One region of the Streptococcus sp. ELY_90 genome, then DNA from elsewhere that is predicted to be linked to it. Evidence: predicted binding sites of a transcription regulator. Region 1 holds the regulator's gene; each other region holds the start of a gene.
The links. Region 1 encodes Rex, which represses fermentation and respiration genes when NADH is low (regulators of the CRP and FNR family bind a similar motif). Its sites were predicted from a motif close to TTGTGAANTANTTCACAA; they were not measured.

Region 2: a site for Rex is predicted at 5,302-5,319, ahead of AC4HAF_RS07275 (class II fructose-bisphosphate aldolase). Genes of this name have one in related genera too.
Region 3: a site for Rex is predicted at 7,745-7,762, ahead of adhE (bifunctional acetaldehyde-CoA/alcohol dehydrogenase). Genes of this name have one in related genera too.

What each region holds. Positions count from the first base shown of each region.
Region 1 is NZ_JBZFUJ010000004.1:118,070-129,105, forward strand. Features, by position in the region: gene AC4HAF_RS03930 (ABC transporter permease) at 1-660, shown strand, start outside; gene pta (phosphate acetyltransferase) at 774-1,766, opposite strand; gene AC4HAF_RS03940 (RluA family pseudouridine synthase) at 1,779-2,669, opposite strand; gene AC4HAF_RS03945 (NAD kinase) at 2,666-3,502, opposite strand; gene yjbM (GTP diphosphokinase) at 3,477-4,142, opposite strand; gene AC4HAF_RS03955 (CYTH domain-containing protein) at 4,244-4,813, shown strand; gene AC4HAF_RS03960 (ribose-phosphate diphosphokinase) at 4,905-5,885, shown strand; gene AC4HAF_RS03965 (cysteine desulfurase family protein) at 5,888-7,003, shown strand; gene AC4HAF_RS03970 (DUF1831 domain-containing protein) at 7,005-7,352, shown strand; gene AC4HAF_RS03975 (redox-sensing transcriptional repressor Rex) at 7,587-8,240, shown strand; gene AC4HAF_RS03980 (gamma-glutamyl-gamma-aminobutyrate hydrolase family protein) at 8,258-8,959, shown strand; gene radC (RadC family protein) at 8,956-9,636, opposite strand; gene AC4HAF_RS03990 (DUF3307 domain-containing protein) at 9,733-10,464, opposite strand; gene AC4HAF_RS03995 (SatD family protein) at 10,451-11,036, opposite strand, start outside.
Region 2 is NZ_JBZFUJ010000010.1:40,339-51,374, reverse strand. Features, by position in the region: gene tig (trigger factor) at 1-874, shown strand, start outside; gene AC4HAF_RS07295 (HAD family hydrolase) at 1,118-1,780, shown strand; gene rpoE (DNA-directed RNA polymerase subunit delta) at 1,894-2,487, shown strand; gene pyrG (CTP synthase) at 2,642-4,246, shown strand; tRNA gene AC4HAF_RS07280 (tRNA-Leu) at 5,145-5,230, shown strand; gene AC4HAF_RS07275 (class II fructose-bisphosphate aldolase) at 5,363-6,244, shown strand; gene AC4HAF_RS07270 (hypothetical protein) at 6,347-6,658, shown strand; tRNA gene AC4HAF_RS07265 (tRNA-Thr) at 6,715-6,787, shown strand; gene rpmB (50S ribosomal protein L28) at 7,010-7,198, shown strand; gene AC4HAF_RS07255 (Asp23/Gls24 family envelope stress response protein) at 7,297-7,662, shown strand; gene AC4HAF_RS07250 (DAK2 domain-containing protein) at 7,662-9,323, shown strand; gene AC4HAF_RS07245 (MFS transporter) at 9,527-10,744, shown strand; gene AC4HAF_RS07240 (Rgg/GadR/MutR family transcriptional regulator) at 10,749-11,036, opposite strand, start outside.
Region 3 is NZ_JBZFUJ010000019.1:13,038-24,073, reverse strand. Features, by position in the region: gene AC4HAF_RS09640 (alpha-ketoacid dehydrogenase subunit beta) at 1-457, shown strand, start outside; partial or broken gene AC4HAF_RS09635 (biotin/lipoyl-containing protein) at 706-958, shown strand; partial or broken gene AC4HAF_RS09630 (dihydrolipoamide acetyltransferase) at 1,057-2,073, shown strand; gene lpdA (dihydrolipoyl dehydrogenase) at 2,139-3,878, shown strand; gene lplA (lipoate--protein ligase) at 3,974-4,963, shown strand; gene def (peptide deformylase) at 5,083-5,697, opposite strand; gene AC4HAF_RS09610 (cyclic nucleotide-binding domain-containing protein) at 5,771-6,418, opposite strand; gene AC4HAF_RS09605 (MFS transporter) at 6,514-7,689, shown strand; gene adhE (bifunctional acetaldehyde-CoA/alcohol dehydrogenase) at 7,880-10,549, shown strand; gene rpsO (30S ribosomal protein S15) at 10,758-11,027, shown strand.

The sequences.
Region 1 (11,036 bases):
ATTGTTGAGAACTATTTGATGCCCTTAGTCTTTGCTGTGGCTTTTATCGGTCCTAACCTTTCTTCGGGAGATTCTTTCATGGCAAACCTTGATTCACGTTTCTTTGGTGTTGCACTGCTCATCGGTAGTATTTTGGGAAACTTCACTGCCAGCCCCAGCAGCTTTTTAGGAGTCGGTATTTCCTTAGAAAAAAATAACTATACCTTTATAAAAACCTTACCCATTTCTTTTAAGCGTTTTTTGCGGCAAAAATTCTACTGCCTTGTCTTCATGCAACTCAGCTTGCCGATTTTGATTTACTTTGTTTTAGGACTTACTGTACTGAAAGTTCCCTTGGCTTTGCTATTGAGCTTTCTTTTCGGAATGGTACTGTCAACCGTTGTTATCGGTGAATTGATGTATTGGCGCGACTACCGTCTTTTAACCCTCAATTGGCAAAACGTAGCACAGCTGTTTTCAAGAGGAGGCGGACAATGGCTCTATATAGGAATCGTTTTTGGCAGTTTGATTTTTGGCGGTTTCTTAGTTGCTTTAGCTGTTATCGTTTCTTTAAAAACATCTGTTTTAGGGGTAGGAATCGGACTGACGCTGCTTTCACTTGCAGTATTGGGAATACTTCATTATTATATTCAGCAGCGCTTTTGGAAAAAAATAGATTAGATCATAGCCACCCATCAAACGGGTGGTTTATTTGTTTGCAGTTAAAAGTTCAAAATGGATTAAAGCTCACATAAAAAAAGTGAAACAACTGCTTTGTCTCACTTTTTATGTCATTAATCATTTTCAATAGTCTGTGCAGCGGTAATGATAGCAAGTTTATAAATATCCTCAGCACTGGAGCCTCGCGAAAGATCATTTACCGGACTGTTAAGCCCTTGCAGAATCGGTCCGATGGCTTCAAACATTCCCAAACGCTGAGCAATCTTATAGCCGATATTGCCAGATTGCAAATCCGGAAAAATGAAAACATTGGCATGTCCTGCAACATCACTGCCCGGCGCTTTGATGGCTGCTGTATCAGGCACAAATGCTGCATCAAACTGAAGTTCGCCGTCCAGCGCAATGTCCGGACGAAGTTCCTTAGCAATACGGGTTGCTTCTTGAACTTTTTCCACCTGAGGTGCCTTAGCACTTCCCTTGGTTGAAAAGCTGAGCATAGCAATTTTAGGGTCGATGTCAAAAATTTTTGCTGTATCCGCTGTATTGACAGCAATCTCAGCTAATTCCTGCTCATTAGGATCAATATTGATGGCACAGTCGGCAAAAATTAAACGCTGTTCAGTGTTTTCGCGGTTCATCAGGAAAACACCTGACGTCCGTGAAATTCCCGGTTTGGTTTTGACAATTTGCAGAGCCGGACGAACAGTATCAGCCGTCGAATGAACAGCCCCTGATACCATGCCGTCAGCTAAGCCTAGCTTGACCAGCATAACACCAAAATAGTTAACGTCTTTAAGAAGTTTGTCAGCATCTTCAAGCGTTGCTTTCCCTTTGCGAATTTCCACAAATTCTTCTTTCATCTTTTCGAAATCGGGATAATCCTCAGGATTGATAACCGTATAATTTTGATCAGCAAAGCCCAGTTTTGTCAGCAGGCCGCGGACATCAGCTTCATTTCCCAAAATAATCGGCTCAACCAAACCTTCAAATTTAAGGCGGGCAGCTGCACGCACAACGCGCTCATCATTTCCTTCCGGGAAGACGATTTTGATATTTTTACCAACAATTTTTTCCCGCAAACCGCCAAATAAAGAACGAATACTCATTATATAAACCCTCTATCTATTTTTTAAATCTATGATAACGCTATCAAAGTCATCTGTCAAGAAACTATTGTACTCCTTGTGTTCTTTTGAAAAAGGATCTTCAAAGGCCAGGTAATGACAGTGAAGCGCTTGTCTTTTGAGGCCATAACTCATATCACCGCCGTACAGATCATCACCTAAAAGAGGAAAACCGATATGGGCAAAATGGACACGTATCTGATGGGTGCGGCCGGTATGCAGGCGGATATCGACTAAGTGGACATCTCCATAACTTGCTATAATTTCATAGCTGGTATGTGCATATTTGCCGGAAGGATGGACACACCGTGTAATAATACTGCTATCATTTCTGGCGATAGGCGCAATAATCTCCCCCTTTTCAGAGAGCTTTCCGTGGCCGGATACCAGGGCATAATAGCGTTTTTCGATGCTTTTTCTCTGAAGCTGTTTGTCCATCCGCGCGTGAGCATAACCGTGTTTGGCAAACAGCATGAGTCCGCTCGTGTCTTTATCCAGCCTAGTGACAATGTGAATCTGTTTATTTGGGTAGTTATTTTCCAGATAGTAGCCCTTAACAAAATTGGCCATGGTATTTGAATGCAGTATGCTGGGAATGCTGGCATAGCCAGCCGGTTTATCTAAAATTAAAAAATGATCATCCTCATGAACAATATTAAGGTCGTGTTTGATTGGTTTCAAACTGTCATGAGATTCTTCATCAGGAATATCAATGACGACTTGATCTCCTTTGCTGAGCAGATAAATGGCATTTTCTTCTTTGCCGTTGACCAGTATAGAACCGCCTTTGAATTTAATTTTAGCCAGCAAAGCTTTGGAGATGTCATGACCTTTTAAAAATGTCTTAACCTTTGTCTGCCGATCGGCAGCAAATTCAAATCTCATGAATCGCAGTCTCCGATGAAAGAATCCTTAACCCGCTCCCAAAAGCTGGTATGGCTTGGCGTTGCAACAAAGCTGATTGTCTTATGATCAATTTCATACTCAATCTTAGCAACATTTCGGTGCGTATAGGTTTTATTATCGACAGACAGGATGTAGGATCCCAAGCGTTTCGGAATAATTTCGATCTTATCCTTCTTAGGAACAATAATAGAACTTCCCAAGGTTCTGAAAACACGGTTGTTGAGACTGGAGATTTCTGTCAGCTGTAATGCTTCGATGGTCGGATGCAAGACAGCTCCGCCTAAAGATTTATTGTAGGCAGTGCTGCCGGTTGGTGTCGAAACTGAGATACCGTCTCCGCGAAAGCGTTCAAACTGAACATGGTTAATGATGACATCTGCGACCATTGTTTTTTCAAATCTTTTAATCGTTGCCTCATTAAGAGCCCTGGAAGTCAGCTGACGACCGTCACTTAACGTAAGTGTAACTTTTAAAATCGGGTAAGAAACCTTCTCGCCCTTATCTGAATGCAGATTATCCAGCAATTTATCAACTTCAAAATCGCGATAATCCGTATAAAAGCCCAAATGTCCTGTATGGATACCGACAAAGCGAACAGTATCCAGATGCTTTTCATACATGTGAAAAGCGGACAAAAGCATACCGTCTCCGCCGATAGTAATAACGATATCGGGATTTTTCTTAGTCAGATAAAAATCATCATCATCTCTTAATGCCGAAAAGAGCTTGCTTGCGACTCTCTTGCTTTGATATTTTCCATTTGCGATTATGGCAACTTTCGTTATCTTATCGGTAAAGTTCATCTGTGTCATCACTATTTCCTACACCATCATTTAGTTTTCTTTTTTCCGCATCAAATAATAGCTGAGCTTCTTTAATATCATCGCGGATCTGCCGCATTTCTTCATCCAGCTGAAAAGCAATTTTGGCAGTCAGCTCTAAACGCTTTTTGATATCATCCGGAAATTCTCCATGGTATTTATAATTCAGAGAATGTTCAATAGTCGCCCAAAAATTCATGGCCAGTGTTCTGATTTGAATCTCAGCGAGGATAATTTTCTGACCGCTGATGGTATCAACCGGATACTCAATAACAACATGATAGGACCGGTAGCCGCTGGGCTTTAAATTATTGATATAATCCCTTTCCTGTACGATTTTCATATCTTTGCGCTGACGCAGAAGCTCCAATACATCATCAACGTCATCGACAAACTGAACCATGATTCGCAGGCCTGCGATATCCTGCATATCCTGAGCAAGATTTTCCCGCCTTATTCCACGCAAAGCCATTTTTTCTTTGATGCTTTCAATCGGTTTGACACGACCGGTCACAAATTCGATTGGCGAATGGCGGTTTTGCTTACGAAACTGTTTGCGGATTCCTCTGAATTTAATCTTTAATTCTCCTACTGCCTGAATATAAGGATCCAGAAATTCCTCCCAGTCCATGTCCATAAACGCTGCCTCCTTCCTTGTCAAAAATTAGACTTTTTTATAGAATTAAACTAATATCTTATTATACCATAATACGCTTAACAAAGGAAAAAAGAATGAATCATCTCGAAATTGAATATAAGACGCTGCTGACCAAAGAAGAATTTGATCGTATCAAAGCCCAAATGCCGCAAATTGAAGCAATCAAACAGACAAACTATTACTTTGATACGGATAACTTTGACTTAAAAGCCAATAAAATGTCACTGCGTATCAGAACCTTTGCTGATAAGGCTGAATTAACTCTCAAAGTACCTCAAGAAGTTGGTAATTTGGAGTATAATCACACGCTGCTGCTGGATGAAGCCGAAAAGATAATCTGCAAGCTACAGCTCCCGGACAGTGAGATTAAACAGTTAATCTGTCAAGCCGGTATTGATTTAAATGATTTGAAAGTTCTTGGAAGTCTGACAACAGTACGCCGTGAAATTGCCACTAAAATCGGACTGATGGCTTTGGATCATAATCGTTATGCTGGGATTGAAGACTATGAACTCGAACTGGAAGTTTCCCAAGCTCAAAAAGGAAAGGCCGATTTTGAAACTTTTCTCAAAACGAACCGTATTCAGTTCAAATACGCCAAAAGCAAGGTGGCTCGCTTCAGCCAGACTCTGCCGAAAAAATAAAGTTCAGGAGCAGAAATTATTAAAATCACCTGAAATTTCTCATAATATTTGGTAAAATAAAGATACTAATGTAAAGGAGCACCAAAATACCATGGCAGAACGTTACGCCGACAAACAAATTAAACTTTTTTCCCTAACGTCAAACACCGACATCGCCGAAAAAATTTCTAAGGCTGCCGGACTACCGTTAGGGAAATTGTCTTCTCGCAAGTTTTCTGACGGTGAGATTATGATTAACATCGAAGAAAGTGTCCGGGGAGATGATATTTATGTCATTCAATCTACCAGCTACCCTGTTAACGACCATCTCTGGGAACTCTTGATTATGGTAGATGCCTGCAAACGTGCCAGTGCTAACAGCGTCAATGTTGTTATCCCTTATTTTGGCTACTCACGTCAGGACCGCATTGCTGCTGCCCGTGAACCGATTACTGCTAAATTAGTAGCCAATATGCTGGTTAAGGCCGGAGTTGACCGTGTTTTGACCTTAGACCTGCACGCTGTTCAGGTACAGGGCTTCTTTGATATTCCGGTTGATAATCTGTTCACTACTCCTTTGTTTGCTGAACATTATACTAAATTGGGTTTATATGGGGAGGACATTGTAGTTGTCAGTCCTAAAAATTCAGGCATCAAGCGCGCCCGCAGTTTAGCTCAGTATTTGGATGCTCCGATTGCTATCATTGATTACGCTCAGGATGATGATTCCTCGCGTGAAGAAGGTTATATTATCGGTGACGTTGCAGGCAAGAAAGCCATTCTCATTGATGATATTCTAAATACCGGAAAAACATTTGCAGAGTCTGCTAAAATCGTTGAACGCGGAGGCGCTACTGAAATCTATGCTGTCGCCAGCCATGGATTGTTCGCCAGCGGAGCCACAGAAATTTTGCAGGCTGCTCCAATTAAAGATATTTTGATTACAGATTCTGTTTACACTGATCAAAAGTTACCTGATAATTTGCATTATCTTTCTGCCAGCGAACTGATTGCAGATGCCATTATCCGTATTCACGAAAGACGGCCTGTCAGTCCTTTGTTTGCTTATGACCGTAAAGGAGATGAATCCTAAATTTGATTTATTTTGATAACGCTGCAACTACTCCTCTGACACCTTCTGTTGTTCAGGCTATGACTGAAGTGATGACCGATACCTTTGGCAATCCTTCCAGCATTCACTCTTACGGCAGGGCTGCCGGCAAACTGCTGCGGGAATGCCGGCAAAGTGTTGCTCAGGTGTTTGAGGTTCCATCAAGAAATATTATTTTTACGTCCGGCGGAACAGAAAGCAACAACACTGCACTCAAAGGTTATGCTCTTGCTCATCAGGATCAAGGAAAACATATTATTTCAACAGCTATTGAACATCATTCTGTTTTAAACAGTCTTCATTATTTGGAAAAGCGTTTCGGTTTTGAAGTGACCTATTTGAATCCTGTTGACGGCTGCATTTCTGCCCGGCAGGTTAGAGATGCTTTGCGTGAGGACACTGTTTTAGTATCGGTTATGTTTGCTAATAATGAAACAGGAGATGTGCTGCCAATCGAAGAGATCGGCAGCCTTCTTAAAGACCATCAAGCTGTCTTTCATGTTGATGCTGTCCAAGCTGCAGGCAAGATTCCTATTCATCCTAAGGATTTAAACATTGATTTTCTGTCAGCCTCTGCCCACAAATTTCACGGTCCTAAAGGAGTTGGCATCCTCTATGCTGATGATCTTCATTTTGACAGTCTCCTTCATGGCGGTGAACAGGAGGAAAAACGTCGGGCCAGCACGGAAAATCTTATCAGTATTGCAGGTCTGACGCAGGCTTTAGTCGATGCCCAAGCTCATCAACAAAAACATCTGGAAGATGTCAGCAAGCTCAAAAAGATATTCTTAGAGGGCTTAGAGGGAGTTGATTATTATCTCAATTCAAACGAAGATGCCTTGCCTTATGTGATTAATATCGGATTTCCCGGATATAACAACGGAATTCTGCTGACTCAGTTAGATTTGGCTGGTTTTGCGATTTCAACAGGTTCTGCCTGCACAGCCGGCACTGTTGATCCCAGTCATGTTTTAGCAGCAAAATACGGATCGGAGTCCCCCCGTCTGCAAGAATCTGTTCGTATCAGTTTTTCAGATTTGAACCAACCAGATGAGGCCAAAGCTCTATCCGCAAAAATAAAGGAGATTGTAGGAAAATAAAATGGCTTTTGAAAAAACAGTAAATTTACCTGATTGTAAATACAGCTATACCATCAGTCCCAGCGTAAAAAGATTCACTCTGCGGGACACTGCCTTTACTCAAAACAAGCTGGGAAATTATGAACTCAGCCGCCTTTTAGAAAAGGTCCCCAACAGCGGCGACGGCTTTTCTCTGAAAATTACCATTAACAAAGATTTGACCGGCTTTAAACTGACCATTACAGACAAATCCGGACTGCGACCCGTTAATATCTTTAAATCCGAGAAAAACCAAATCATCCAGGATAAGTTTTATTTCTTGATGAACAGTTTGGCTGAGCGTGACATCTTTGTGAAAAAGGAAAATTAAGCTGACTTCAGCACAGTGCTTCTGCTGCCTGCTGAAAACATATTTTTAATAAAACAAGGGAGAGGGTGGGCTGAAACTTCGATAGCTTTTCGGAGTTCCAGCTTCCTTCTTTTTACGTGTATAAGTAAAACTGAAATCCTTTTATAAGAAAAACTTATGCCCACTTCAAAGAAAAGATGTTGCAATTTTCACAATCTTTTTTTAAAATAGTAGTACATAGCAAAGGAGATAAGTATGGTTACTCTTGACAAATCTATTCCCAAAGCGACAGCGAAGCGCCTATCACTTTATTATCGTATTTTTAAACGATTCCATTCGGAAAATATTGAAAAGGCAAGCTCTAAGCAGATTGCTGAAGCGATTGGTATTGATTCAGCAACCGTTCGCCGTGATTTTTCTTATTTTGGCGAGCTGGGACGCCGCGGTTTTGGCTATGATGTCAAAAAATTAATGAATTTTTTTGCAGATATTCTCAACGACACTTCTACGACTAATGTGTTGCTTGTCGGGGTCGGCAATATCGGCCGTGCTCTTCTCCATTATCGTTTTCATGAGCGCAATAAGATGAAAATAGCTATGGCTTTTGACACCGACGACAATGAGCAGGTTGGCCAGCTCACTGATGACGGTGTCCCCATTTACGGTATTTCCAGTATCAAGGAAAAATTAGCCGGAACAGATGTTAAAACAGCAATTTTGACTGTTCCCAGCAGCAAAGCCCAGGAAGTTGCTGATACGTTGGTTGAAGCCGGTATCAAAGGAATTTTGTGCTTTTCACCGGTTCACCTGTCACTTCCAAAGGGAGTTGTTGCTCAGTATGTTGATTTAACCAGCGAATTACAGACGCTATTATATTTTATGAATCAAGAAAAAAATTCGAAGAATTGACAAAGTAAGGAGGGTCTATGACCAAATCCAGACCAATTATCGGTATTTCGGGTAATGAAAGACCACACGCAAAATTTCCTGATATACTGTGGTCCTATACACCATCCGGCTATGTTAAGGGAGTACAGAAAGCCGGCGGTCTTCCGCTCGTGATTCCTGTCAGTGAGCCGGATCTTGCCGCATCTTATGTTTCCATGGTTGACAAGCTTATTTTAACAGGCGGTCAAAATGTCGACCCTGTTTTTTATGGGGAAGATAAGGATACCAGCGACGATGATTTTTATTTAGCGCGTGATTTGTTCGAATTTGCTCTTGTTGAAGAAGCCATTAAACAGGAAAAACCGATTTTCTCTGTCTGCAGGGGCACACAGCTGATGAATATTGCTTTGGGAGGAACACTCAACCAAGATATAGAAGACCACTGGCAAGACGAACCGAGTGACTATCTCAGCCAAAACATGCTGATAAAGGCTGATACTGCCTTGGAAAAAATTTACGGTACTTCTGCCTCTATTAATTCCTTTCATCATCAGAGCATCAAACGGCTGGCCGATGACTTAGAAGTCATTGCCTATGATCCTGCTGATGACACTATTGAAGCAGTAACATCTACTAATCCCGATATTAATTTTTTGGGGGTTCAATGGCACCCTGAACTGTTGTTTGAGTCACGAGAAGAAGATCAAAAACTTTTTGACTACGTCGTTAATGAACTTTAAATAAGATCCGTCTCTTCACGGAAACTGTAATATTCCTTCTTCCCGACTATAATATGATCCAAAAAAACGATTCCTAAATCATCACAGGATCGTTTTATTTTTTCTGTAAACGCCAAGTCATTTTCACTGGGATAGGTTGAACCTGAAGGATGGTTATGGACAACGATAAGCGAGGTTGCCATACTTTTGCAGGCATAGTGCAGAATTTCCCTGGGTTCGGCAACAGAACGCCTGACGCTGCCGATAAAAATGATTTTCTTTTTGATAATACGGTTCTGTGTATCAAGATAAATGGCAACCAGATGTTCCTGTCTTTTATCGCCCAGTTCGGCCATCATGACTTTTGCTAAGCGTTCGCTGCTTAAAATGCGTTCTTTAAAACTATATTCTGATTGATTAATTCTCTTCGAAAATTCCAGAATGGCCTTGATTTCTATTGACTTCAACTGACTGATACCTGCAATCGTCTGCAGTTCCTCAATTGATAAGGTGCGAAAATCAGCTATGCTGTCCAAACGCTCTAAAATGTTGTTGGACAAATTTAAAACATGGTCTTTTCTGTTACCGGTCCTTAGTATAATCGCCAACAGCTCCTGATTGCTGAGGCTTTCAGGACCATAAGTCAGTAGGCGCTCCCGCGGCAGCAGAGCTTCTTTTGTAAATTCTATACTGTACATTCATTTACCCTCCACTACTACTATTCGTATTTGTTCCTATATTTTCTCAGTAAAAATCAAAGAGGCTTCTACCGGTACCCGGTAGAAGCCATTTAATCATATTAGGCAAAGGGCATAGACTGCCAAAACACTGATAATACTGAAGAGGGAGCCTATGAGATAGTATTCTGCAAAAGCCTGATTTTTAGAAATTTTATCATAACGGGCAATTGACTTGGCCGTAAAAACCAGACCGATAGAGGCAAACTGGCCAAATAGAAGAAATATTCCCATAATCAAACGTTCCAACAAACCGATGGTTGCCCCTGCTCCTGTAATGGTTTCATCATCATTGGTATTTTTTACCTGATACTTGCTGAAAAACAGCTTAAAGATGATATTAATCGGTTTGGTAATAAGAACCACAAACAAAATCAGCTTAAGACCGTGCTGCATATCGCTTACCCATTCAACAGTGATCGGTTCACTAAACAGATAAATCGTGGTAATCGCCAAAAGATGCATCGCCTGATCAAGAAGAAAAGCAGCCTTATCCAACTGCCGCTTATGGTAAAAAGGATAGAACAAAAATTTAGCACTGTCAATCACCGCATGGCTGGCAAAAACCAGCAGTGCCATAGCAAAAGCGTGCGGGACACAAAGACTGATAACAATCAAAGGCAGAGCAACAATGCAAAGATGCTTACACAAATACCGCCAATCATAAGACTTCAAATCTGCCATTTTTTGGCTTTGCCATTGAAAATCAGCTAAAAAATGGGCAATGAGGAACACTGTCAGCATAGGGTTATGCGACAGAAAGTGAGATACAAGATTAAAATGAATCATCTGCCGCTTCTCCTTTAGTTTCAATAGCACTTAGCAATAAATCGACAGCTGCTTTTTTATTTCTCAGGTAAATTTTTAAACCGCCGGATTTGAGACGTTTGTTAAAACTGCTCGGGCTTAACTGAAGCAGCTCGGCCATCTCCTTGTGAGAAAACTTTTCTTCATAAATTCCTTTGCGCAGCAGACCGATAAGCAGCTCAGCCTGAGTAGCCGTCCATTTTGACTTAATAAATTCACAGGCAGCTAAGACAGCATTGATTTGCCGGGCAGCAAAGGTATCATCCAGAGCTACCGCCAAATGATTGCTGCCATAGTCGTTCTTATCATGGATATAATCAATGGCAGCTCTGGCATGCCAGTAGGCAGGACCGTCCGAACCGATGCTTTGCTTAGGATTAACAGCTGTCAGCATACTGCCCGCTCCAATTCCAAACCTGATTTGGTAGGGCTGAAACCCCATCGCAATATCATCAATAATCTGGAAAATCTGTGTATTGGGGCACAGCAAAGCTTGAAATTCATCCCCTGTCGTTATGGTAAAGGGAGATTCCAGCACAGCTTGATAGCGGGAA
Region 2 (11,036 bases), on a different contig from region 1:
AGAAGTGGACGAAAAAATCGAACGCGAACGCAGCAATCTGGCTGAACTCGTTCTTAAAGAAGACGCAGCCGCTGAAGGCGATACTGTCGTTATCGACTTTGTCGGTTCGGTTGACGGCGTTGAATTTGACGGCGGCAAGGGGGATAACTTCTCACTTGAACTCGGGAGCGGTCAGTTTATCCCAGGTTTTGAAGACCAATTAGTAGGCAAAAAAGCCGGAGAAACAGTTGATGTAAACGTTACTTTCCCAGAAGATTATCAAGCAGCCGACCTTGCCGGCAAGGATGCTAAATTCGTCACAACTATCCATGAAGTCAAGGCTAAGGAAATTCCTGAATTGGATGATGAATTGGCTAAAGACATTGACGAAGAAGTGGAAACTTTAGATGAATTGAAGGCTAAATACCGCAAGGAACTTGAAGCGGCTAAGGAAACTGCTTATGATGATGCAGTTGAAAGTGCAGCTATTGATTTGGCTGTTGCCAATGCTGAAATTGTTGAACTGCCGGAAGAAATGGTTCACGATGAAGTTCACCGTGCTATGCAGGAATTCATGGGCAATATGCAGCGCCAAGGAATCTCATCAGAAATGTATTTCCAATTGACGGGTACAACTGAAGAAGACCTTCACAAACAATACGAAGCAGACGCTGACAAACGTGTGAAAACTAACCTGGTTATCGAAGCCATTGCTAAGGCAGAGGGCTTTGAAGCTTCAGATGAAGAAATCGAAAAAGAAATTGCTGATCTTGCAGCTGAATACAGTATGGATGCTGAACAAGTGCGTTCACTCCTTTCACCGGATATGCTCAAGCATGATATTGCAATGAAAAAAGCTGTTGATACAATTACAGAAACAGCAACTGTTAAATAAGACTCAGCAAGAGCTGCTTTGGTTTTTTAAAATAGGACTTGGGGATTTTGCCTCAAGTCTTTCATTTTTTACGGGTTTTATAGGACAAGCAGAAGCTCCGCCGGCCCGTTCTTGCGTAAAACCGGAAAAGCGAATCTAGACACAGATTTTTTCGTGTTTTTCTAGTAAGGCGTTTAACAAGTTGTTATAATAAGGTTGAAGAAAGCACTCAATCACATTCGGTCTTATATGGAGGAGCTGCCTATGATAAAGCTAATTGTTTTTGATATGGATGGTGTCATTGTTGATACGGAATATCTGGATTTTCAATTACAGCAGGCCTATATAAAGGAAATCGCCAAAGAACCGTCTAAACTGACGCACGAAGATTTTTCGCAGCTTGTCGGACGATCCGGAAAAGATTTGGTCACGCGAATTAAAAAACTTATTCAGCTGGATCTTGCTGATGAAGAAATTGAGCAGGGCCTGCAAAAGGTTGAATTGCAAAAATACCGCAAGGAAAGCTATCTGCCGCTGTTTCGAAAAGACATTCTTGCTGTTTTAGACTATGCTAAGGCTCATGATATAGCCTTAGGAGTTGCTTCATCAACACAAAAAAAGTACATTATCGAAATTCTTGATAATTGCGGCATCAAAGACTGCTTTGATGTTATCGTCAGCGGTGAGGATTTTGAAGCAAGCAAGCCCGATCCGGCTATTTATCTGTCGATTCTTAAGCGTCTGGGGATTCCGGGAGAACAGGCACTCGCTGTTGAAGACTCTCCTTCAGGGATTGCGGCGGCTAAGAAAGCAGGCATGAAGACAGTTGCCTACGAAGAGAAACGCATGTCTGTTGATCAGTCGCAGGCTGATTATATGGCTAAGGATATGCTGGCTATTCTAGAGTATGTCAAGTCTTTCAGCTAAAAGCGGTGCTGTAAGTAAAGCGTTGGCAGGAGCGGCTCTTGCATAAATCTCTTTTGACTTACTGCTGAAAATATCGTAAAATATAAGTTAACGACAAAATAAGGAGAACCACCTTGGAATTAGAAGTATTTGCTGGACAAGAAAAAAGTGAACTCTCAATGATTGAAGTTGCCCGTGCTATCTTAGAAGAACGCGGCCGGGACCATGAGATGTATTTTAGTGACCTTGTTAATGCTATTCAAGTTTATTTAGAAAAGTCAGATGCAGACATTCGTGAAGCCTTGCCGTTTTTCTACTCAGATTTAAATGTTGACGGCAGCTTTATTCCGCTCGGTGACAACAAATGGGGTCTGCGCTCTTGGTATGGCATCGATGAAATTGATGAAGAAATTGTCACTCTTGAAGATGACGAAGACGGTGCGCCAAAACGTAAGCGAAAACGCGTCAATGCCTTTATGGACGGCGATGAAGATGCTATCGACTACAGCGATGATGATCCGGAAGATGAGAGCTTTGATTCGCCTGAAGAAGATACTGATTACGATGATGACAATCCGGATGATGAAAAATCTGAAGTTGAATCTTACGATTCTGAAATCAATGAGATTATCCCCGATGAAGATCTGGATGAAAATGTTGATTTAGATGAAGAAGATGACGAATATTCTGACGACGATGAGGAAGAGGAAGACAGCGAAGAAGAGTAGCTTGCTCTGTCTTAGATGTGTCCAATTCTTCATTGACAAATGAAGTCAGATAGTTTATATTATTTACTGGGCACCTCTTTTGAGGTCGGTATAAGCTCCCTAGTTTTAGGGGGCATTTTTCTTTTTTCTCCCAAATTAAGTAAAGGAGCATTTAATGACAAAGTATATTTTTGTAACCGGCGGTGTTGTTTCTTCAATTGGTAAAGGGATTGTGGCTGCAAGTCTCGGCCGCCTTTTGAAAAATCGCGGTCTCAAGGTGACCATTCAAAAATTTGACCCATATATCAATATTGACCCGGGGACAATGAGTCCTTATCAGCACGGTGAAGTTTATGTGACCGATGATGGTGCTGAGACAGACCTGGACCTCGGACATTACGAACGCTTTATTGATATCAATCTCAATAAATATTCAAATGTGACAACAGGAAAAATATACAGCGAAGTCCTTCGTAAAGAACGCAAAGGAGAATACCTTGGAGCGACGGTTCAGGTTATTCCGCATATCACAGATGCTCTCAAAGAAAAGATTAAACGCGCTGCTACAACGACTGATTCTGATGTGATTATCACTGAAGTCGGAGGAACGGTCGGCGATATTGAAAGTCTTCCTTTCCTGGAAGCTCTGCGCCAAATGAAGTCTGATGTAGGTTCTGATAATGTCATGTATATTCATACTACTCTGCTGCCTTATCTGAAGGCAGCTGGTGAGATGAAAACCAAGCCGACTCAGCACTCAGTGAAAGAGCTCCGCGGTTTGGGTATTCAGCCCAATATGCTGGTCATTCGGACAGAAAAGCCTGCCGGACAAGGGATTAAAAATAAATTAGCTCAATTTTGCGATGTGGCTCCGGAAGCTGTCATTGAATCGCTCGATGTAGACCATCTCTACCAGATTCCGCTTAATTTGCAGGCGCAAAATATGGATCAGATTGTCTGCAATCATTTAAAACTGAATGTGCCGGCTGCTGATATGACAGAGTGGTCTGCCATGGTTGATAAGGTGATGAACCTGAAGAAAACCACAAAGATTGCTCTGGTCGGCAAATATGTGGAACTGCCGGATGCTTACCTGTCTGTTGTTGAAGCTCTGAAGCATTCAGGCTATGTCAACGATACAGCTATTGATTTTGATTGGATCAATGCTAATGATGTTAGCGCTGAAAATGTTGGTGAATTGCTAAAAGACGCAGACGGAATTATTGTTCCGGGCGGCTTTGGCCATCGCGGTACCGAAGGCAAAATCGAAGCCATTCGCTATGCGCGTGAAAATGATGTGCCTATGCTTGGTATCTGCCTTGGCATGCAGCTGACCTGTGTGGAATACGCCCGTCATGTGCTCAATCTTGAAGGGGCTAATTCTGCTGAACTGGATCCGGACACTAAGTATCCGGTTATCGATATTATGCGCGATCAAATTGATATCGAGGATATGGGCGGTACACTGCGTCTGGGGCTTTACCCATGTAAGCTGAAACCGGGCAGTAAGGCAGCAGCGGCCTATGACAACCAAGACGTTGTTCAGCGCCGCCACCGCCATCGCTATGAATTTAACAATGCCTATCGTCAGCAGTTTGAAGAAGCCGGCTTTGTCTTTTCAGGAGTATCTCCGGACAATCGTTTGGTAGAAGTTGTGGAACTCTCAGACAAGAAATTCTTTGTTGCAGCCCAGTACCATCCGGAACTGCAATCACGTCCTAATCGTCCTGAGGAATTATATACGGCCTTTGTGACAGCAGCAGTAGAAAATAGTCATTGATAATAACATAGGATTTAGACAAATTAGGCTCTGTAATCTCCGCAGCAGATAATAGCTTTGGAGATTGCAGAGCTTTTGCTGTCTATCAAAAAAGCCCCATATAACTATAATAAACAGCAAGAGAGCCATTATCGTAAGTCATATGGGACAACCTTAAGTAGCATAGAATTGATTGAATAGATATCCGACTAACAAAATATTGTTTAATTCAAAAATGAAAAAAACATATTAGCTATTACTAAGATGCATTCCAGTATAAAAATTCCAAAACAGATAAGCTTGACAGCACCACTTTGACTGTGCTTAGAAATTAAGACTAATACTGCAAAACTTAATAATATTAACGAGTAAATAGCATATATCATATATTTAACTCAACCTCTTTATAATGGTGTATTATAGCCAACTCCAGCGCCAACCCAGCCTTGACCTTGAATTTGAGCAAGATTATCAGCATCCAAAGATTCGAACGCCTCGAAAGCTAAAGTATTCATACTGAATCTCCTTTAAATAAATGTGATTTTTATACTCATTGTGCTAAAGAAAATTGATTAACAAAACGAATACGCCTATAGTCTAGGTCTTTTGACAGAAAAATTCAAGGGGATTTTCAGTATTGTTATTAATTACTCATTTTGGAGGAATCTTTTGATTATTTTTCTGAATTTTTTAATTTACTTCTCATCGACATATAAAGACCTTGTTTTCAGTGCCTCTCTAATGTGTATAATGTCGGCTGCAGTGATGACAGGATCTCTCTGCGTCACCTTTTCAACTATCCAGCCGGCTAACTTCATGTTAGAACTTTTAAGAAAAAGACAATTTGAGGATTTTTATAAAAATATGGGAAATATCCTTGACAGCAATATAGGAAGTTGATATAATTTATTTTGTTGCTGCGGGGATGGCGGAATTGGCAGACGCGCAAGACTAAGGATCTTGTGACCGCTTTTGGTCGTGAGGGTTCAAGTCCCTCTCTCCGCATATCAGCTGGCCTTTGGCCGGCTTTTTTGTTTTGATGAGTTTTCAAGAAAAGGCTGGAAATTTTACTGTAAAAGTGATAAAATAAACAATGTAATGGGTTTGACCCAAAAAATATTTAGGAGGCCTTTAAAAATGGCAATCGTTTCAGCAGAAAAATTTGTCCAAGCAGCTCGTGACAACGGTTATGCAGTTGGTGGATTTAACACAAACAACCTTGAATGGACACAAGCGATCCTGCGTGCAGCGGAAAGCAAAAAAGCTCCAGTTCTTATCCAAACGTCAATGGGTGCTGCAAAATACATGGGCGGTTACAAACTTTGTAAAGTTTTGATTGAAACTCTTGTAGAATCAATGGGTATTACTGTACCAGTTGCAATTCACCTTGACCATGGTCACTATGAAGATGCGCTTGAATGTATCGAAGTTGGTTACACTTCTATCATGTTTGACGGTTCACACCTTCCAGTTGAAGAAAACCTTGAAAAAGCTAAAGATGTTGTTGCAAAAGCACATGCTAAAGGTATTTCAGTTGAAGCTGAAGTTGGTACTATCGGCGGCGAAGAAGACGGAATCGTCGGCCGCGGTGAATTGGCACCAATCGAAGATGCTAAAGCAATGGTTGAAACAGGCATTGACTTCTTGGCAGCAGGTATTGGTAACATCCACGGTCCATATCCGGAAAACTGGGAAGGTCTTGATCTTGACCACTTGAAGAAACTGACAGAAGCTGTTCCAGGTTTCCCAATCGTACTTCACGGCGGATCAGGTATTCCTGATGATCAAATTCGTGAAGCTATCAAACTTGGTGTTGCTAAAGTTAACGTTAATACAGAATGTCAAATTGCATTCTCAAATGCAACTCGTGCCTTTGCGCGTGCTTATGATGCAAATGAAGCTGAATACGATAAGAAAAAACTCTTTGACCCACGTAAATTCTTGGCTGATGGCGCTAAAGCTATCCAAGAAGCTGTTGAAGAACGTATTGATGTCTTTGGTTCAGAAGGTAAAGCTTAATTGTCTGACCATAGAAGTAACAAAAAATCTCGCCTAGGCGGGATTTTTTGTTATACTGAATAAAACGAGATTTCTAAAGCAGAGAATTGATAAGGAGCTTGTATGATAGAAGCAATTACTGAGATTATTTTTCATGTTTTGTTTGACGTTCCAAAAGGGAAAAAGCTTCGCTCTTTAATTGTTTGGTTGGCTTTTTATCTTGCGCTGACTTTTCTGATGGGTCTTTTAATCGGTCTTTACGTGCTCATTGTGATGATTTGGACGTTGTTGAAGCCCCTAGCTATTTTCTTGCTTCTTTTGTTGTTTGCCCTAATTGTTTTTATTGCTGTAGTGTTGAAAAGTTTGTATCAGTTATGGAAGCAAAAAGGGAACATTAACTTATTGGAGAATAGCCATTTCTCAGAAGATTCTTAAATGGCTGCGCCTATTCTATTGACAAAATTTTTAGAAATAGTAAAATATTACTGTTAGCCGATTTAGCTCAGCTGGTAGAGCAACGCACTCGTAACGCGTAGGTCACAGGTTCAAGTCCTGCAATCGGCATTAGTTAGCTGCAAGCAACACTTTAAGATTTGTGTGATAGGTCTTAAGGTGTTTTTTCATATTTTCAACTGGCTAACGTCATTTTAGAATTTTCACATCTGTGCTAAGCCGTAGTTCTGGAAAAATATTTGAAGAGGCTATTGTCAAACGGTTGGTATTTTGCTATAATATTACGGTATGTGGTGACTTCACCCTTAGACTAAGCAGGAGGATGACAGATAAATGGCGAAAGTATGTTATTTTACAGGACGCAGGACTGTATCAGCAAATAACCGTTCACACGCAATGAACAAAACCAAACGCACAGCAAAACCAAATCTTCAAAAAGTGACTGTTCTTATTGACGGAAAACCTAAAAAAGTTTGGGCTTCAGCACGTGCGCTTAAATCTGGTAAAGTAGAACGCGTTTAAAACGAAAGAAGAGTCTTAGGGCTCTTTTTTTGTTATGTTTTTACAAGCTATCTATATTATGGTAAAATAAGCTGATAAAAACTTTTTGAGGTAGCAAAATGACAGTAAAAATTAATACAAAAGACGGTCAGATTGAATTGTCTGATGACGTGATTGCCACAGTTGTTGGCGGTTCAGCCAATGAAATTTTCGGGGTTGTCGGCATGGCCAGCAAGAGCGCTATCAAAGATAACTTTCAGGCTCTGCTGCGCAAGGAGAATTATTCTAAGGGTGTTGTTATTAAATCAACCGATGCCGGTATCTCAGTTGATGTTTACACTGTGATGAGTTACGGTGTTAAAATCAGTGAAGTATCGAAAAATATTCAAGAGCGCGTCAAGTTTAATCTTGAAAATCAATTGGGCATTTCTGCTGATATGGTTAATGTCTATGTCCAAAATATTAAAGTTGTGGGAGAAGATTAGTGGCTAATATTACAACAAGTTTATTCCAAGGGATGATTCAGGCAGCTGCAACACGCCTTGGTAAACAAGCAGAATATGTCAATTCACTGAATGTCTTTCCTGTCCCGGATGGCGATACAGGTACTAATATGAGCATGACCATGGATAATGGTGCCAAGGAAGTCTCTGATAAGCCGGCTTCAACGGTTGGAGAAGTCGGTCAAATTCTTTCCAAGGGATTGCTGATGGGCGCACGCGGTAACTCAGGTGTTATCACTTCTCAGCTTTTCCGCGGTTTTGCCCAAAGCATCAAGAATAAAAAAGAGCTGACAGGCAAAGATCTGGCTCAGGCGCTTCAAGCCGGGGTTGAGGTGGCTTATAAGGCCGTTATGAAGCCGGTTGAAGGAACTATTTTGACAGTGTCGCGCGGAGCCGCGACAGCTGCCATTAAAAAGTCTGAAAATACGGATGATGCTGCTGACGTGATGCAGTCTGCGGTCAATGGTGCCAAAGCTGCTTTGGCTAAGACACCGGATCTGCTTCCTGTTTTAAAAGAAGTGGGTGTTGTTGATTCGGGCGGCCAAGGTTTAGTTTTCATCTATGAAGGTTTTCTGTCAGCTTTAACTGGCGATTATATTCTGTCAGAAGATTTTCAGGCCACTCCTGCCAATATGACAGAAATGATCAATGCCAAGCATCATAAGTCTGTTGCCAGTCATGTGGCCACAGAAGACATTACCTTTGGCTACTGTACAGAAATTATGGTGGCACTAAAGCAGGGTCCGACTTATGTCAAAGATTTTGACTACGAAGTCTTTCAAAATTACCTGAGTAATTTAGGGGATTCTCTGTTAGTTATCAATGATGATGAAATTGTTAAGGTTCATGTTCATACTGAAGATCCGGGTCTGGTTATACAAGAAGGACTCAAATACGGGGCTCTTGTCAAGGTAAAAGTTGACAACATGCGCAATCAGCATGAGGCTCTTCAGGAAAAAGAGGCAGAACCAAGAGCTAAAGAGCTGAAAGAATATGCTCTGATAGCCGTTGCGGCCGGCGACGGTTTGGCGGAAATTTTTAAATCACAAGGTGTAGATTATATCATTTCCGGCGGCCAGACTATGAATCCTTCGACAGAAGACATTGTCAAGGCTATTGAGTCTGTTAATGCGAAGAACATTATTATTTTACCGAATAATAAAAACATCTTCATGGCTGCCCAAAGTGCCGCGGACGTTGTTGATGTTCCGGCTGCGGTTGTGGAAACGCGGACTATCCCGCAAGGTTTTACCAGTCTTTTAGCTTTCAATCCTGCCAATTCCTTGGAAGATAATGTCGCTGCTATGACAGACAGCATCACAGATGTTGTCAGCGGAAGCGTAACGATGGCTGTTCGTGATACGACTATTGATGGTCTGACTATTCATAAGGATGATGTTTTGGGAATGGTTGACGGCAGCATTTTGGTTTCAACGCCAGATATGGATCAAGCCCTGCGCCAAACCTTTGATAAAATGATTGACGGTGACAGTGAAATTGCCACTATTTATGTTGGAGAAGACGGCAGTCAGGATCAAGCCCAAAGCCTGTCAGATTATCTGGAAGACCATTACGAAGATTTAGAAGTTGAAATCCATCAAGGCAGCCAGCCTGTCTATCCTTATATAATGAGTGTAGAATAAAAAATAATATCAAAGAAAGCAGATGGTGCTTTCTTTTTTGTTTTGCCAATAACTGGGTTCGCTGTCAGAGGTGAAAAATTTAAAAAGCTGATATTCGTATTTGAATATTTCTTAAAGCGGCAATTTTCTGTGATAAAGTATATTCGGAACTGTTAAACAAAAGAGTTCACTTTGTATTAGATAAGCTAACAAAAGGAAAAGTTATGCGGACATTTTTTACCGAAAATAAACACTTTACACAACTAATTGGTATTAATTTACTGTCGAAAGTCGGTGATAGATTATTTTATACTGCGATGTTAACAGCAGCGGCTTCTTTACCGAATGGCAGTTTAGCAGTTATGATTGTGTCGGCTTCAGAGACACTTCCTATTTTGATGAGTTTATTTCTAGGTGTGGCAGCTGACAGACAGCAGCAAAAACTAGGTCACTTAGTTAGCAGCTCGCTTTTTAGAACACTGATGTATCTTGGTATCGGCTTTATCTTTAGCTATCCGCCAACCCTGCTTTTAATCCTGGCAGCTTCGCTTTTAAACTTATTATCAGATATTAGTGGAAATTATTCGACGGCACTTTTTTCACCCTTTACTAAAACTTTGGTGAAAGCAGACGATATGGAAGAAGCTCAGGGACTTGTTAGTTTGGGAACCCAGTTGGTGAGTGTCTTAGCAACTTTTGCCGGAGCATCCTTGCTGACAGTTTTTAGGGAAAGTTCTTTAGCGCTGATAAATGCCTTGATTTTTTTAGCGGTGGCAATACTTTATGGGCTGATGCGGCCCTTTCTTAAAGAGCAGGAATCTAAAATAAAGACAATTAAAGAGAAAACGACTCTTTCAGCGGTTAAAGATAATTTCAAATCTTTTCTGGCTGACCGGATTTTACTGATTAACCTGATTCAGTTAACCCTGTTAAATGGTTTCTTCGGTGGCTTGATGCCTTTGTTTGCTTTATTTATCAAGGAAAATCATGAATTAGCGACGGTGAGCAGTCCTCTTAAAATTTCGCTCTTATCAGGAATCATTACCGTGTTTATGATAATCGGAAACAGTTTAACAGCTAAAGTGTTTAGAAAGCATTCTATTTTGGTTATCAATCTTTGGGCTGATCTGACGATTCTTCTGGCGGGGCTGGGGTTTATAGCTGATAATATCTGGCTAATTTTCTTGGCAAACAGTCTCCTTGCTTTTTTAGTAGGGATTGTTTCTCCGCGCTTTTCAGCTGATATTGTCAATCGTTACCCCGTCGAAAGAATTGGCGGCATTGTCACCAGTGTTAATTCTCTTTTGGTATTGGCACCGCCTGTGACAAGCTTGCTGTTTCCGCTCTTATCAACCATCAGCAGCTCTCTGGCTTACTTTGGCTTCATCATTTATGCCTTATTATTACTAATCATCAGTTTAGGTATGAAAAAGAACTCTTGATGTCTCAAGAGCTCTTTTCATCAGCTAACAGATTCGTTAAGTTTTCTTGGAGAAATGCTGCAGTTTCTTCCTGTCCCACGTTTCTGATATCATGAATATAATCGTCTAAGACAGACTTATCGGTGATTTTTCTTTCCTGATAGGCGAGAACTTTCTTTAAAAAAATGAGAACCGTCTTTGCAAACATATCTTGATAGGTCAAGGTATTTTCCAGGTGTTTCATAAAATAATCGGCATGGCTGTTCTGCTTTCTCTCTAATAACACAAAGATAATATTTAAGAAAAGCAATTG
Region 3 (11,036 bases), on a different contig from region 1:
GAAAGAAGAGGTTAATCTGGATCCTGATTTCTACATTCCGCTTGGCAAGGGAGATATAAAACGTGAAGGAAGCGATGTTACCATTGTATCTTACGGCCGTATGCTGGAACGCGTACTCAAGGCAGCAGAAGAGGTTGCAGCTGAAGGAATCAGTGTTGAAGTAGTAGATCCCAGAACGTTAATTCCGCTTGATAAAGATTTGATTATTAATTCTGTCAAAAAGACCGGTAAAGTTATCTTGGTCAACGATGCTTATAAGACAGGCGGTTTTATTGGCGAAATTGCAACTGTCATTACTGAAAGCGAAGCCTTTGACTATCTGGATGCACCAATTGTCCGCCTTGCTTCAGAAGATGTGCCGGTTCCGTATTCCAATGTTCTTGAAAATGCGATTTTACCGGATGTAGAAAAAATTAAGACAGCTATTTACAAGCAGGTTCGCAAAGGCAGAGGCTGATAATAATATGATTCAGAAAAGAAGAATAAGAGCAGGTGACTGCCTTATTCTTGTCTAAATGCCAAAATCTGTTTGACTGTCGGGAGTGATTCAGTTCACTGCCGGCACTAATTATAAGACTGCCGCAATGCTTTACCTGAATAAGACGCAGAAGTCTTGAAATTGCGCAGTTTATACATGTAAAAGCAATAAAATAAGAATTGGAACAGCTCTGTCCCAATCTCGATTTTATAAAGGAAGGGAAAGAAATGGCAGTTGAAATCATTATGCCAAAGCTCGGTGTTGACATGCAGGAAGGCGAAATCATCGAGTGGAAAAAACAAGAAGGCGATGAGGTCAAAGAAGGAGATATCCTTCTTGAAATCATGTCTGATAAGACAAATATGGAAATCGAAGCGGAAGACTCAGGCGTATTGGTAAAAATCGTCAAAGGCAACGGCGAAGTCGTTCCGGTAACAGAAGTCATCGGTTACATCGGTGCAGCCGGTGAAGTGGTTGATGTTAAGGAGGCAGCGGCTCAGCCGGCTTCGTCTCAAACGGCAGAACAAGCTGCAGATAAGCCGGCTTTAAGCCGACCGGCTGCTTCTCAAAGCGCTACAAAAGTGCGGGCCACTCCCGCAGCGCGCAGAGCTGCGCGTGAGCTGAAAGTTGATCTCAGCCAAGTTTCAGGCACAGGTGCAAATGGCCGTGTTCATGAAGACGATGTTGAAGACTTTAAGGCTGCCCAGCCTAAGGCAACACCGCTGGCTCGTAAAATAGCTGAAGACAAGGGAATAGATCTTGCTGACATAACAGCGACCGGCTTTGGCGGGAAGATCGTCAAGGAAGATGTTCTGGCCGTTCTTGAAAGCAGTCAGCCAGCCCAAGAGAAGACTGAGGTTCCTGCGGCTCCAGCTGCAGCTGAGCTGCCGGAAGGTGTTGAAATTATTAAGATGTCAGCCATGCGCAAAGCAGTTGCTAAAAGTATGGTTAATTCTTATCTGACGGCACCGACTTTCACCCTCAATTATGATATTGATATGACAGAAATGATTGCTCTGCGGAAAAAACTGATTGAGCCTATCATGGAAAAAACCGGTTTGAAAGTCAGCTTTACGGATCTCATCGGTATGGCAGTTGTTAAAACGCTGATGAAACCTGAACACCGTTATCTCAATGCTTCTTTGATTAACGATGCGACAGAAATTGAACTGCACAAATTTGTCAATCTGGGTATTGCAGTCGGTCTTGATGAGGGACTTCTTGTGCCGGTTGTTCACGGGGCTGATCAGATGAGCCTGTCAGACTTCGTTGTGGCATCAAAGGATATCATCAAAAAAGCACAGACCGGCAAACTAAAAGCGGCTGAAATGTCCGGTTCAACATTCTCAATCACAAACTTAGGAATGTTTGGCACCAAGACCTTCAATCCGATTATCAATCAGCCGAACTCAGCCATTCTGGGTGTCGGTGCAACGGTTCCAACGCCGACAGTTGTTGACGGTGAAATTGCTGTGCGGCCGATTATGGCTATGTGCTTGACTATTGACCACCGCCTTGTTGATGGCATGAACGGGGCCAAGTTCATGGTTGATCTTAAAAAATTGATGGAAAATCCATTTGAGCTGCTTATCTAATAGTTGTAAAATGGTAAGTACAAACAGGTAAACGATCTTATTATAGAGTTTAAAAGGAGAAAAAAATGGCACTTGAAATCATTATGCCAAAGCTCGGTGTTGACATGCAGGAAGGTGAAATCATCGAGTGGAAAAAACAAGAAGGGGATGAGGTCAAAGAAGGAGATATCCTTCTTGAAATCATGTCTGATAAGACAAATATGGAAATCGAAGCGGAAGACTCAGGCGTATTGGTAAAAATCGTCAAAGGCAACGGCGAAGTCGTTCCGGTAACAGAAGTCATCGGCTACATCGGTGCAGCCGGTGAAGTGGTTGAAACGGGTGCAGCTCCGGCAGCTTCTGCCGATGATCTAAAGGCAGCCGGTCTTGAAGTTCCTGAGGCACCGGCCGAACAAGCAGTTGCCCAAAGGGCACCGCTGGCTGATGATGAGTATGATATTATTGTTGTCGGCGGCGGCCCTGCCGGTTATTATGCAGCTATTCGGGGTGCACAGCTGGGAGGCAAGGTGGCCATCGTCGAAAAATCAGAATTTGGCGGCGTTTGCCTGAATAAGGGATGTATCCCAACTAAGACTTATCTGAAGAATGCTGAAATTCTTGATGGTATTAAGATTGCAGCCGGCCGCGGTATCAATTTTGCCTCCACCAACTATACTATCGATATGGATAAGACTGTGGATTTCAAAAACACAGTTGTCAAAACCTTAACCAGCGGAGTTAATGGTTTGCTGAGAGCTAATAAAGTTGCTATTTTCAACGGTCTTGGACAAGTTAATCCGGATAAAACAGTGACAATCGGTTCTGAAACGATCAAAGGCCATAATATTATTTTAGCAACCGGCTCTAAAGTGTCGCGCATCAATATTCCGGGCATTGATTCACCGCTTGTTTTGACTTCAGATGATATTCTTGATCTGCGTGAAATTCCTAAGTCTCTGGCTGTTATGGGCGGCGGTGTTGTCGGTATTGAGCTTGGACTTGTCTGGGCATCATACGGTGTTGACGTTACCGTTATTGAAATGGCTGACCGCATTATTCCTGCTATGGATAAGGAAGTTTCTCTTGAGCTGCAAAAGATTTTGGCTAAGAAGGGCATGACCATTAAAACATCTGTCGGTGTGGAAGAAATTGTTGAAGCCAATAACCAACTGACGCTGAAACTAAATAACGGCGAAGAAGTTGTGGCTGAAAAAGCGCTGCTTTCAATCGGACGTGTACCGCAAATGAAGGGCCTTGAAAAGCTTGATCTGGAAATGGAACGCGGACGCATTAAAGTGGATGACTACCAAGAAACGTCTATTCCTGGAATCTATGCTCCCGGAGATGTTAACGGCACTAAGATGCTGGCCCACGCCGCTTACCGCATGGGAGAAGTAGCTGCTGAAAATGCCCTGCACGGCAACACTCGCAAGGCCAATCTTGCCTTTACACCAGCAGCAGTTTATACTCATCCAGAGGTAGCTATGTGCGGTATTACCGAAGAAGATGCGCGGGCTAAATATGGTGATGTGCTGATTGGGAAATCAAGCTTTGCAGGTAACGGCCGTGCTATCGCATCAAACGAAGCTCAGGGATTTGTTAAGGTCATTGCCGATGCTAAATACCATGAAATTCTCGGCGTTCACATCATTGGTCCGGCTGCAGCAGAATTGATTAACGAAGCATCAACCATCATGGAAAATGAGCTGACAGTTGATGAAGTGGTTCAGTCCATCCATGGCCATCCGACCTTCTCAGAAAACATGTATGAAGCCTTTGCCGATGTTTTGGGCGAAGCCGTTCACAATCCGCCCAAGCGCCGCTGATTATTGAGACATTTAAATGATATCTGATGGGGATAGATGAAATAGAAGTTAGTCTAGTACAGCTATCCCCTTTTAAATAATTTTTGGGAGAAACAATGAAGTATATTGTCAGTCATTCGAATAACCCGGCTTTTAATATTGCTTTAGAGGCCTATGCTTTTAGGGAAATGCTGGATGAAGATGAAATTTTCATTCTTTGGATTAATGAGCCGACGATTGTTATCGGCAAGCATCAGAATGCTATCGAAGAGATTAACAAGGAATACACCGATGCTCACGGCATTCATGTTGTTCGCCGTTTATCGGGCGGCGGAGCTGTCTATCATGACCTTAACAATCTCAATTATACGATTATTTCAAATAAGGCAGATGAGGGAGCTTTTGATTTCAAGACTTTTTCAAAACCTGTTATTGATACTCTGGCCAAATTAGGGGTAAAAGCTGAATTTACCGGCCGCAATGACCTTGAAATTGACGGGAAAAAATTCTGCGGCAACGCTCAGGCTTATTACAAAGGGCGAATGATGCACCATGGCTGCCTGATGTTTGATGTTGATACGTCTGTTTTAGCAGATGCCCTTAAAGTAAGCAAGGATAAGATTGAATCTAAAGGCATCAAATCTGTCCGAGCTCGGGTGACAAATATTAATGATGAGCTGCCTCAGAAAATGGATGTGCTGGCTTTCCGCGATGCCCTTCTTGAACAAGTTAAAGAAGAAAATCCGGATATGACAGAGTATGAATTTTCAGAAGCTGAGCTGGAGCGCATCAGGGAGTCTGAAAAAGAGCAGTTCGGCAACTGGGATTGGATTTACGGGGCAGCGCCGGAATATACGATTAAGCGCAGTGTCCGCTATCCTGCCGGAAAAATTACCGCCTATGCCAATGTTGAGAAATCTTTGATTAAATCTATTAAAATTTACGGAGATTTCTTTGGTATCGGTGATGTCTCAGATATTGAAAAGCTCCTAGTAGGCAGCCGCTATGAGTATAAAGATGTCTTAGAGAGGCTCAAAACGATTGATATCAGCAAATACTTCAGCCGCATGACAACGGAAGAAGTTGCCAAAGCGATTGTGGCTTAATTGAGCAGTCTTTTTAGAGATATGGTGACTATACAGCCTCAGCAGTTTTAATAACAGTTAAAAAGAGAGCGAAACAATAATTGTTTCGCTCTCTTTTACGATTAGATGGTGTTCTTGTCTCAGTCAATAAGCAGCAGATTTTCCTTAGTTTCAAAAGGATTCTTTTCATTGATATGGTCATAAAACATGATACCGTTGGTGTGATCAATTTCATGCTGCACGACAATTGAGTTAAAGCCTTTGAGCTTAATTTTCTGTTTGTTGCCGTCTTTATCATAATACTCAATAGTCACACGGGAATGGCGGATTACGTAGCCTTCGACGACCCGGTCAACTGACAGGCAGCCTTCGCCGTCAGCCAGAGCAGCATCCTGAACAGAGTGGGCGATAACCCGAGGGTTATACATGACCTCTTCCAAGGCGTAAGCTTCTTTGGGAGGATTTCCGTCCTTGTCTTCAGGGTTGGGAACGAGAACTGCGATAATGCGTTTTGAAATATCCAACTGGGGGGCTGCCAAGCCGACACCGCCGCGCAGCCCCATTTTTTCAGCAGTTGCAGGATCTTGTGAGTTTTTCAGAAACTGCAGCATTTTTTCACCCAGAATAATGTCCTCATCGGCTAAAGGGAAAGTAACATCTTGGGCAACAGCGCGAAGAGTTGGATTGCCTTCGCGGATAATATCATCCATATCAATCAAATGACTGGCTCGAGTGAGTTTTTCTATAGTAGACATTCTTTTCTCCTTGTTCTTACAATAAGTTAAATATAGCACAAAATACGGGATAAATAAAGTTAGAAGAATTCCTTTATTCCTTGATTTGCCACCGGCTCAGCTGCTTAGAATCAACAATATGATAATAAGGTTTTTGCCTGCGGATCAGTCCTAAGGCAATAAATTCTCCAATGACACGCAGCAAATGGCGGTAGCTGACACCGAATGAATCTGCCAGAGTGCTCAATTCCAAGCAAAACCTGCCATCTTTTTGGACAGCTAAAATGTGACTGGCCAGACGTTCCTTAACGGTATAGGAAAGGTTGGTTGAAGCACGGATATTCTGCTGATAGAGAGCCTGAGCCAGACCCTGACCCAATTTCAAAAGAAAAAGCGGATCTTTAAGCAGCGTGTCCTTATTAGCTTCAAGCGGCAGCTGAATGACCCAGGACTGCTCAAGAGCGATAACAGAAGACACGGTCTGCTGGTCTGTTAAAAATTCAATATCACCGATAATGGTGGGCTTATCCTGAATATCTAAGATATGCTCTTTGCCGTTAAAGAGACGGCGAACAATTTTGATTTTTCCTTGGACAAAATAGGATAGGGCCTGCAAGTCTTGCCCCTGCTGGCAGATGCTTTGCCCGGCAGAAAACGATTTGACCTGCAGCTTTTCAAAATAATGGGCAGGAAAAATATTTTCCAGCTGGAACTCTTGAATCCAATCGGTTAAGGCTTTCACGCTTTGTTCTCCCTATTTATGACATATGTCATATTTTTCTTTGCTAAGTTTGATTATACTCTATTTACAAGAAAAAACAAGTTTAAGGAGTTTTCATGAAACACTTTTTGGAAAAGGCCAGCCTTTTATCACTGTCTTTAATGCTGGTGTCGACTTTTGCGGTCGCCCCCGCCCTGCCTAAAATGGTGGCTTTTTACCAAGAGCAAGGGTACAGCAGCGCCCAAGTCGAGCTGCTTTTATCCGTATCATCTTTTGCTATCTTAGCAACTCTGCTGCTAAACCCTTGGCTGGGCCGCCTGCTGTCAGAGCGTTTGAGTGTTATTTTAGGGCTGTCGCTTCTTTCTCTGGGAGGTATTTTACCGGTTTTTGTTCAGGTTTATGGAGTCGTCTTTCTGTCCCGTCTGCTTTTGGGATTTGGAATCGGCTTGATCAATGCGCGTGCCATTAATATTATCAGTGAACGGTTTTCGGGGAAAACGCGCGTGCAAATGCTGGGACTCAGAGGTTCCATGGAAGTTTTGGGATCAGCAGTTCTGACCTTTTTAGCCGGTCAGCTGCTGGAGTATTCGTGGTCAGCTGCCTTTTTGGTTTATGGTTTTGGCCTGCTCATTTTAGCTTTATATCTCTTGTTTGTCCCGCAGAGAGAGGAAGAGAAAGAAACAACAGTCATCAGGAAAGATCACAAGGACAGCTTGACACCGCATCAGCTGCTCTATATTTTAGGAATGGCTTTTTATGCCAGCTTTGTCATTTTGGTGAATTCCGCCAATACCCTGCGTATTCCGATTTTGGTTGATAAGCTGCATTTAGGAACAGCTGCCCAAGCCAGTTTGATTTTAAGTTTGATGATGCTGATGGGAATTTTAGCGGGGACTCTGTTTAGTTTTTTGCTCAGTTGGCTCAAAGATTATTTGATGCCTTTGGTGCTTTTCGTGTTAGGAGTGGGTCTCTTGCTGCTTTGGCAGGCTCAGCAGTTATGGCTTTTGGGGCTTGGGGCCTTGATTACCGGTTTTGTTTACAGTTTAGGCGTGACCTTGGTGTTCCATAAAATTTCAGAACGCATTCCTCGCCATCAGCTGACAGCAGCAACTACACTGGTGCTGATTGGCTGCAACCTTGGCGGAGGCTGTGCTTCGCTTGTTCTGCAGTTCTTGGCGCAAATCAGTCCGCGTTTGAATGCTGCCTTTTTAATCTTTGCTGTTTCAAGTTTTGCTTTGGGCTTTGTCCTTCTGGCATATAACAAAGTTTGGTCTAGACGCTCCGGAAACTGATTCCGGGGCTTTTTAGCAGGCTTCGAAAAGAGCAAAATAAAAATTTTTAAAAAATTTGAGAAAAAATTCACAAAAAAGCTTGCTTTTTTTCCTGAAAAGGATTACAATAACAAGTGAAGAAAATCACAAAAGGTATCTTTCTTCTTTATTACTATTTACCAACTATTATTTATTTGGGAGGAATTGTCGAATGGCAAAAAAAGCAAACACAGAAGAGCTGACTGCTGAAGAAGCTGCACAGCAGTACACAAACTCACTCGTTGAAAAAGCGCTTGAAGCTGAAAAAATTTATGCGACTTATACACAAGAAAAGGTGGATAAAATAGTTGCTGCCATGGCACTTGCCGGTTCTGAAGCGTCCTTAGAATTAGCCAAAGAAGCTTATGAAGAAACCGGCCGCGGAATTGTCGAAGATAAAGATACTAAAAATCACTTTGCAACAGAATATGTTTATGAACGCATTAAAAATGAAAAGACTGTTGGGATTATCGGTGAAGACAAAGTTGCCGGCAGTATTCAAATTGCAGCACCGCTTGGTGTTTTGGCCGGTATTGTACCAACAACCAATCCAACATCAACTACAATGTTCAAAATTCTGGTGGCATTGAAAACACGTAACGCTATCGTGTTTGCTTTCCACCCGGCAGCACAAAAATGTTCTGCTCATGCTGCTCAAATCTTGTACGATGCAGCAGTTAAAGCCGGAGCTCCTGAAAATATTGTTCAATGGATTGAAACACCATCTATCGCAAATACAGGTGCTTTGATTTCTAATAAAGGCATTGCTTCAATCCTTGCTACCGGCGGACCTGGTATGGTTAATGCAGCCCTTAAATCCGGTAACCCGTCAATGGGTGTTGGTGCCGGTAACGGTGCGGTTTACGTTGATGCGACTGCTCACCTTGACCGTGCAGTTGAAGACCTTCTGCTGTCAAAACGTTTTGACAACGGTATGATTTGTGCGACTGAAAACTCAGCTGTTGTTGAAGCACCAATCTACAAGGAATGGCTTCAAAAAATGCAGGACAAAGGAGCTTATCTGGTTCCGAAAAAAGACTATAAGAAATTTGAAGATTTTGTTTTCAATGATAACCACGGAGTTAACGGACCGGTTGCCGGAATGTCCGCTCAGTGGATCTGTGAGCAAGCCGGTGTGAAACTGCCGGAAGGCAAAGATGTTCTCTTGTTCGAACTTGACAAGAAAAATATCGGTGAAAAGCTGTCTTCAGAAAAACTTTCTCCGCTCCTTTCAGTTTACAAAGCTAAAGACCGTCAAGACGGTATTGACATTGTAGGCGCTTTGCTTGATTATCAAGGAGCCGGTCACAACTGTGCTATCCAAATTGGTTCACAAGCTGACCCATTCGTTGCTGAATACGGCGATGCCCTTAACTCATCTCGTATCTTGGTTAACCAACCAGACTCAGTCGGTGGTATTGGTGATGTGTATACAGATGCATTGCAAGCCAGCTTAACACTTGGAACAGGATCATGGGGGAAAAATTCATTGTCACACAATCTATCTACTGGCGACCTCTTGAACGTGAAAACTGTTGCGAAACGCCGCAACCGTCCTCAATGGATTCGTTTGCCAGAAAAAACTTACTACGAAAAGAACGCTATTTCTTACCTGCAAGATGCCTATGAACCAATGACACGCGCCCTCATCGTTGCTGACCCAGGTATGGTTCAATTTGGCTTCGTTGATACGGTTTATGCACAATTAGCACTTCGTGATGAAAAAGTGGTGACATCACTTTACGGCACTATCAAACCAGATCCAACGCTTGGTCAAACCATTGAAATTGCTAAACAAATGCGTGACTTCAAGCCTGATACCGTTATTGCTATCGGTGGTGGTTCCGCTATTGATGCCTCTAAGATTGCCCGCTTGATCTACGAAGTGTCTCTTGACCGCGAAGAAGGCTGGCTTGATGCTTACGAAAATGTCAGTGAATTCTTCCTTGAATTGCAACAAAAATTCATTGATATCCGTAAACGTATCGTGAAATTCAAACACCAAACAGCAACTCGTCTCTTCTGTATTCCAACAACATCAGGTACAGGTGCAGAAGTAACGCCGTTCGCCGTTATCACGGATGACTTCACACACGTGAAATACCCGCTTGCTGACTATGAATTAACACCGCAAGTCGCTATCGTTGACCCAGAGTTTGTTATGACTGTGCCAAAACGTACAGCAGCTTGGTCAGGTCTTGACGCATTATCACACGCCCTTGAATCTTATGTATCTGTTATGGCATCTGACTTCACACGTCCTTGGTCACTTGAAGCTATCAAGTTGATTATCGAAAACTTGGAAGATGCTTACAACTATGATCCTAAGAATCCAACGCTTCGCGGTGAACAAGCCAAAGAAAACATGCACTATGCTTCAACGCTTGCTGGTATGGCCTTCGGTAATGCCTTCCTCGGAATTAACCACTCACTGGCTCACAAGACTGGTGGTGAATTCGGACTTCCGCACGGTCTTGCTATCTCAATCGCTATGCAGCACGTTATCCGTTACAATGGCGTAGCAGGAAATGTCAAACGTTCTGTTTACCCACGTTATGAAGAATACCGTGCACAGCGTGACTACGCTGATATCGCTCGCGCTCTTGGTCTTAAAGGCAAAGATGATGCAGAACTTGTCGAAGCACTCTGCGCACGCATTGATAAATTGATGCACGCAGTAGGCGTTGAGCCAAAACTCTCAGCAAACGGTGTCACTAAGAAAGCCTTTGAGGCAGCTGTTGACCGCTTGGCAAGCTTGGCATACGATGATCAATGTACACCGGCTAACCCACGTCAGCCATACATTGCAGAACTCAAACAACTCTTGATTGATATGTTCTAATCAATTTTGATACCTCTAATTTAATCCCGGCCAACCTGTACTTAATGTATGGGTTGGCTGTTTTTTCTTGGAAATCATGAAAGATGTTTGACTTGATGTGGTGAATTTGCTAGAATAATAACTGTCTTAAAGACAAGTAACCTTTTCTTGGTTCTAGGACTTGCCAAAACCTAGCACTCGGATTAAGGATTCAGAAGGAGAATATACTATGGCAATCTCAAAAGAGAAAAAAAATGAAATTATCGCTCAGTATGCTCGTCATGAAGGCGATACTGGTTCTGTAGAAGTGCAAGTTGCTGTCCTTACTTGGGAAATCAACCACCTCAACGAACACATTAAACAGCATAAAAAAGACCATGCTACTTACCGTGGTTTGATGAAGAAAATCGGTCACCGTCGTAACCTCTTGGCTTACCTTCGCCGTACAGATGTTAACCGTTACCGTGATCTTATCAGCTCACTCGGACTTCGCCGTTAATCTAAAGGC